2 regions of the Litchfieldia luteola genome follow, and region 1 is predicted to be linked to the other one. Evidence: riboswitches for the same ligand, from Rfam matches in the RefSeq annotation. Region 1 holds a riboswitch; the other holds the start of a gene.
The links. Region 1 has a riboswitch for FMN ahead of ribD (bifunctional diaminohydroxyphosphoribosylaminopyrimidine deaminase/5-amino-6-(5-phosphoribosylamino)uracil reductase RibD). Riboswitches for the same ligand answer to the same signal wherever they lie in the genome.
Positions count from the first base shown of each region.

Region 2: another riboswitch for FMN. It lies ahead of ribB (3,4-dihydroxy-2-butanone-4-phosphate synthase); the one in region 1 lies ahead of ribD (bifunctional diaminohydroxyphosphoribosylaminopyrimidine deaminase/5-amino-6-(5-phosphoribosylamino)uracil reductase RibD).

Region 1 covers NZ_JAGGKM010000003.1:112,758-116,247, forward strand. Annotated here, with positions in the region: gene J2Z26_RS08970 (DUF1002 domain-containing protein) at 1-778, opposite strand, end outside; gene J2Z26_RS08975 (peptidylprolyl isomerase) at 1,025-1,459, shown strand; FMN riboswitch at 1,675-1,826, shown strand; gene ribD (bifunctional diaminohydroxyphosphoribosylaminopyrimidine deaminase/5-amino-6-(5-phosphoribosylamino)uracil reductase RibD) at 2,038-3,129, shown strand; gene ribE (riboflavin synthase) at 3,132-3,490, shown strand, end outside.
Region 2 covers NZ_JAGGKM010000006.1:241,380-244,869, forward strand. Annotated here, with positions in the region: gene gatA (Asp-tRNA(Asn)/Glu-tRNA(Gln) amidotransferase subunit GatA) at 1-869, opposite strand, end outside; gene gatC (Asp-tRNA(Asn)/Glu-tRNA(Gln) amidotransferase subunit GatC) at 885-1,175, opposite strand; FMN riboswitch at 1,305-1,449, shown strand; gene ribB (3,4-dihydroxy-2-butanone-4-phosphate synthase) at 1,586-2,218, shown strand; gene putP (sodium/proline symporter PutP) at 2,453-3,490, opposite strand, start outside.

The DNA.
Region 1 (3,490 bases):
AATTTGTAATCTTTTCTTTTGCTAAATGCAATTGTTCATTCACTTGATTCCAATCAATATTAAGGTCCTTCATTTTATTAAACAGAGAAATTAGACTAGTAATCTCTGCTTCTGTTAAAGTAATCCCTAATTCCTTAGCAGCCGCTTCAATAATAGCACGAAGTTCTTCGTCTGTTTTTGGTGCATGTTGTGCAATCTGATCCTTAATTTTCGCCATTAGCGCAGCTGCTTCGTCAGCTCCAATTGACTTGCCAAGCTCAACGGTTTTAACCATTTCTTCATTTGCAATCTGCTTAACGTCCTCAGGAATAGCCTGATCGGAAGAAAGTTCATAGGCTTTAATAATTCCAGTTAAGGCAGCAGTACCTGATACTGGTATCGGAGCTGTAATATAAATAGACGCATCCTTAACCCCAGCTGTAATAAGAGCATTTGTAAACATATCATCAGTAATAGATGTAATATTATTAGTTTTTATCTCAAGACCAGACCCTGGAGCACCAATCGTAATGGCCGAAGAAGATAAAGCACGAGTCCCAATGGTAGCCTTTGGAATATATTGACCTAAGTATTTGTGTTCTTCCTCATTTGTAACAACAACCATTAGTGCATTCTCTGGTGCGTTCATTTCCTCTAGTAGCTTTTGTTTCTCATTTTCCTTCAAATCCTCTCCAAGCGTTACGATAACATCGCCTTCTGCAGCATCTGCCAAGCTTAGAGAAGGAAAGATAAGAGAGAATAGTAGAAGAAGTGAGAGTATACGTTTCTTGTTTAACATAATTTGTTCCTCCTTATAATTCCATGGACTTTACAACTTCTATTTTGATAGCATTACCCTCCATTAGAAAGATGGAAAAGTCCCATTATTCATTATACAACTAATTCTTTCAACAATGACAAGTTGTATACGTTAAATAGAAAATTTTATCACCTCTCTTTTAAGAAATTGGATTATTATTTTTTTATATAGTAGAATTAACTCGTTCAGTATATATTGACGAATAAAAATGCATGGAGGTTTCAAATGAAAAAAGCTAGCATTGAATTTGAAAATGGTGAAAAAATTGTTATCGAGTTATTTCCAAATGAAGCACCTGGAACAGTAGAAAACTTCGAAAAGCTTGCAAAAGAAGGCTTTTATGATGGGCTTACTTTCCACCGTGTAATTCAAGGATTCGTAGCTCAAGGTGGATGCCCAACTGGGACTGGTACGGGTGGACCTGGGTATTCTATCAAATGTGAAACAGCAGGAAATCCTCATAAACATGTGGCTGGTTCTTTATCTATGGCACATGCTGGTAAAGATACTGGTGGAAGCCAATTCTTTATCGTTCATGAACCACAACCACATTTAAACGGTGTACATACAGTGTTTGGACAAGTAGTTGAAGGAATGGATACAGTTCTTCGTATACGTCAAGGCGATGTAATGAAGGAAGTAAAGGTTTGGGAAGAATAATACAAATGAAAGCTTAACAAACACCTTGTTTGTTAAGCTTTTTTTAGTATAATTTAGCATGAGGTGAAGTAAGTGAATAAAAACAACTGGATTTTACTCGGGGTTTTAGGCGTAATTAGTCTTGCATGGGGAATAATTTATTGGATTTTTCTAGCACCAAATGTCTAAAATCGACAGGATAAAAATTGTTGTGGTATAATAACAAAAACTTAATATGTTTCCTTCGGGGTAGGTGAGATTCCTAACCGGCGGTGTTGTAAAGACTACTTTACTAAGCCCGTGACCCATTCTTGTCTCTGACGTCAAGAATGGCTGATTTGGTGAAAATCCAAAGCCGACAGTATAGTCTGGATGGGAGAAGGATTTATTACAGGTATTCAATGCGAAAATGAGTAGCAAATACTGTTTATTTGCTATGCGAAATTTTAGAAGCATTTGTCTGTACATATCATTTTTAAAAAGTACCCCTAGGAGAAAACGATCTCCAGGGTTTTTTTATTTTTAAAATGCCTTTCCAAAAAGTAAGGGTAAAACCTCGATTGTTAAATAGTTTTTAAACATATGAAAGAGGTGATCTAATGCTAGATGTAGATTATATGGATCTTGCTATAAATGTGGCCCGTGCAGGTATAGGTCAAACCTCTCCTAATCCTGTTGTTGGTGCCGTGGTCGTTAATGATAATCGTGTGGTTGGTATTGGGGCTCATTTAAGAGCAGGTGAACCCCATGCCGAGGTTCATGCGATTAGAATGGCCGGAGAAAAAGCGGTGAATTCAACTATATACGTCACACTTGAGCCTTGTAGCCATTATGGAAAAACTCCTCCATGTGCTGAGTTATTAATAAACAGTAAAGTGAAGCGGGTGGTCATTGCCACTACAGACCCTAATCCCCTTGTTGCAGGAAAAGGGATTAAACTTCTTAAAGATGCAGGCATAAGTGTAGAAGTTGGGGTTCGTAAAGAAGAAGCAGATGCTCTTAATAAAGTTTTTTATCATACGATGAGTTCAAAGCTTCCGTTTGTTACGTTAAAAGCAGCCATTAGTCTTGACGGCAAGATTGCCACATCTACAGGAGAAAGTAAATGGATAACTGGAGAAACAGCAAGATTAGATGTACATAAATTAAGACACCAGCATGATGCAATATTAGTTGGGGTCGGTACAGTGATTGCTGATAATCCAAGCTTAACAACACGTCTACCTAATGGTGGGAAAAATCCAATACGCGTTATTTTAGATACCTATCTGAGGACACCAATAGATGCGAAAATCGTAAATGATGGTGAAGCTGAAACAATCATCATCGTAAGTAATCAGGTTGAAGATAAAAAGAAAGACTTATATCAAACAAAAGGGGTTAAAATCCTCTCACTTGAAACAAAAAATATAGTGATTCGTGATGTACTTGCTTTGTTAAGTACACTTGGTATTACTTCAGTTTTTGTTGAGGGCGGGGCCCAGGTGAATGGTAGTTTTGTAAAAGAAAAGGCTGTAAATCAAGTTATCACATATATTGCCCCAAAAATAATTGGTGGTAACAATGCACCAGGTTCAATTGGTGGGAGTGGTTTTGAAAAAATGTCTGAAGTACTCCAATTGTCTATCGAATCGGTCGAACAACTTGGCGAAGATATTAAAGTGATAGCTGTTCCAAAGGAGCAAATATAATTATGTTTACTGGAATTATAGAAGAAATAGGTACTGTAAAAAACATATCGTCAACTGGTGAAGCGATTGTCATGAAGATTGGAGCTACCAAAATATTACGTGATGTAAACCTGGGTGACAGTATCTCAGTTAATGGTGTTTGTCTCACTGTGACATCTTTTGGTTCATCTGAATTTACAGTTGATATCATGCCTGAAACTGTTAGAGCTTCATCACTTAAATCTTTACAACGTAACTCCAAAGTTAACCTGGAAAGAGCAATGAGCGCAAATGGGCGCTTTGGAGGCCACTTTGTTTCAGGCCATGTTGATGGTATTGGTACGATCGTAAAAAAAGAACCTCAAGCGAATGCCGTTTACTA
Region 2 (3,490 bases), on a different contig from region 1:
AACCCTTCGAGTACCTTTAGAGCATCCAGGACAGATTGGCGCACATCCTCTTTCACCCCTTCTGCAAGATACTCTTTAGGAACTGCTATCCGTAAACCCTTCACATCTCCTGTGAGAGCGGACAAGTAATCTGGAACATCCACATTGGCTGACGTAGAATCCATTGGATCTACTCCTGCAATTGCTTGTAATAAATAGGCATTATCTTCTACGTTTCGTGTAATCGGTCCAATAATATCTAAGGACGAAGCGAACGCCACAAGTCCGTAACGAGAAATACGGCCATATGTAGGTTTTAATCCTACAACCCCACAGAATGATGCAGGCTGTCTAACAGAACCTCCCGTGTCTGACCCTAATGAAAAGAGAACTTCTCCTGCTGCAACCGCAGCGGCAGAGCCTCCACTTGAACCACCGGGTACATGATTCGTATTCCAAGGGTTCTTCGTTTTCTTAAAGCTAGAATTTTCGTTTGAAGATCCCATGGCAAACTCGTCCATGTTTAGTTTTCCTATTGTAACAGTCTCCGCATCCTTTAGCTTTTGAACAACTGTTGCATCATAAATCGGATCAAAATTCTCAAGAATTTTACTTGCACAAGTAGTTCGCAACCCTTTTGTGACAATATTATCCTTAATTCCAATTGGCATCCCAAAAAGCAGGCCGAACTCATCCTTTTTTCCTAGTGCTTCATCTAATGTGTTAGCGTAGTTCATTGCTTTTTCTTCATCTAAAGTTAAAAAAGCTTCAATTTTATGGTCAACCTCATTTATTCGTTTAAAGGATTCATGAACAAGATCAGTAACACGTATCTCTTTCTTATGTAAAAATTGATGAAGTTCTGAAATTTTATAGTCAAATAGTGACATACACTTAATTCCCCCCTATTCAATAATTGACGGAACACGTATATGTCCATCCTTTGAGTCTGGTGCATTCTTCAGCACTTCTTTCAGTGGCAAACCTGTTTTAGGCTCGTCCTCTCGCAATACATTTTTCATTTTGAGCACATGCGTAGTAGGCTCAATATTATCTGTGTTTACCTCATTTAACTGCTCAGCGTATGTAATGATTGCTTCTAATTGTGTTTTAAAATTGTTTGCTTCCTCTTCCGTTATAGCTAATCTTGCTAAATTAGCTACATGCTTTACTTGGTCAATTGAAATTCTAGTCAACCGATCCACCCCCATATAAGTCGTCCGTTAATTATTCTGATAATATCAAAGTCTAAAGCATTAAAGCAACCGATGTGTGTATTTATTCTCAATCTCTTCTTTAAATGGTATAATCTTACATGAATTGAATACAACCTTCGGGGCATGGTGAAATTCCTGACCGGCGGTGATAGCTTTAAAAGCTTAAGCCCGCGACTCATTAGCATCTAATGTTAATGACTGACTTAGTGTAACTCTAAGGCCGACGGTATAGTCCGGATGGGAGAAGGTAGAGGAGTCTTTTTGTGAAGATTTTTTTAAAAATCTATTACAATAGGCTTATTTCTGTATGCCCTAACTAGATGTGTAGTTAGGCATTTTCTTTTTCCGGTTGTAGGATATTCAAAAATCTATTTTATGGAGGTTTTTGAATGACAAAGACAGCTGTTAGTCGTGTTGAAATGGCAATTGAAGAAGTAAGTAAAGGAAAGATGGTCATCATTCAGGATGATGAAAGCCGTGAGAATGAGGGAGACCTTGTCATGGCTGCTGAAAAAGTAACGGGTGAGCACATTAACTTTATTGCTACCTATGGTAAAGGGTTAATCTGTACACCAATGCTTGAGGATCGGTTAAACTTTTTAAATCTGCCACAGATGGTGGAAGAAAACGAGGAATCCTTACGTACAGCTTTTACTGTATCAGTAGATGCGAAGGAAGGAATTACAACTGGTATCTCTGCGTATGAGAGAGCACATACGATTCTAAAGTTAATCGACTCTACAGCCTCTCCCCAGGATTTTGTAAGGCCAGGACACGTATTTCCACTAAAAGCTAGAAGCAATGGTGTATTAGATCGAAGAGGCCAGACTGAGGCTTCCATTGATTTGATGAAATTAGCAGGTCTTTATCCTGCTGCCGTTATTTGTGAGATTATGGGAGATGACGGGCATATGGCTAGGAGAAGTGACTTAGAGGTATTTGCTATTAAACATGAATTAGCATTGATAACCGTACAGGATATAGTTGATTATCGGGTGAAACAGGGGTATTTGAATTGGTAATCTAGATTAATAGCACGAGCACGAGGGTTAAAGTGCTCGTGCTTTTGTTTTATTTTGAGGGTTTGGTTTGAGTATTTTAGGTTCGGCCCGATTTTGTATTTGTTCCGCCCGATTTCCAATTGGTTCGGCCCGAATTCAACATCATTCGGCCCGATTATTCCTCATTTTGGCCTGATTCTCTCTTAATCTCATAAAAAAAGACCTACTCGTTATTCACAAGTAGGCCTATTAGTCTTATAAACTATTTTTCACTTCATCAAATTTATCTTGAATTTCTTGGTCTGGCTCAGCTGTTACTAAGCTGACAATTACTACAGCTAGTGTTGCTAGAATGAATCCTGGTACAATTTCATAAAGCGGTGTACCTAACTTACTCCAAACAACAACTGTTACAGCACCAACAATCATACCTGCTAAAGCACCCCAACGGTTCATACGTTTCCAGAACAACGATAGAATGATTACTGGACCAAATGCTGCACCAAATCCTGCCCAAGCATAACTTACTAATGCTAATACTGAGCTATCTGGGTTACCTGCTAATAGGATCGCAATTAGAGCGATACCTGCAACAGCAATACGTCCTACCCATACAAGTTCTTTTTCAGAAGCATCCTTTTTAAGAATAGCTTTGTAAAAGTCCTCTGCAAGAGCACTTGAAGATACAAGTAGCTGTGAATCAATTGTACTCATAATAGCTGCTAAGATTGCTGCTAATAGAATACCAGATACCCATGGGTCAAATAATACTTGAGTAAAGAGAATGAATACTTGCTCTCCATCTGCTAATGGGCTATCCGCAAAGAATGCAATCCCCGCAAAACCTGTGAATACTGCACCAAATAGTGCAAATACCATCCAAGTCATACCAATCATACGAGCTTTTGGTACATCTTTAACCGATTTTAATGCCATAAAACGAGTTAGGATATGTGGTTGACCGAAGTAACCTAATCCCCATGCTAATAATGAGATAATACCAATAGTGGTCATTCCTGCAAACACGTCTAGGTAAGAAGGATCAATTTCTCCTACTGTGTTTACAGTGTTGCCCCAACCACCAAGTTTAGAGATCGCAACAATTGGCACCACGATTAACGCAAGGAACATTAAAATACCTTGAATAAAATCGGTCCAGCTTACTGCTAGGAATCCACCTAAGAAGGTGTAGGAAATGATAACAATTGCTCCAATCCAAAGTGCTTGGTTATACGTAAGTCCAAAAGAAGCTTCAAATAACTTTGCTCCTCCGACCATACCTGATGATGTATA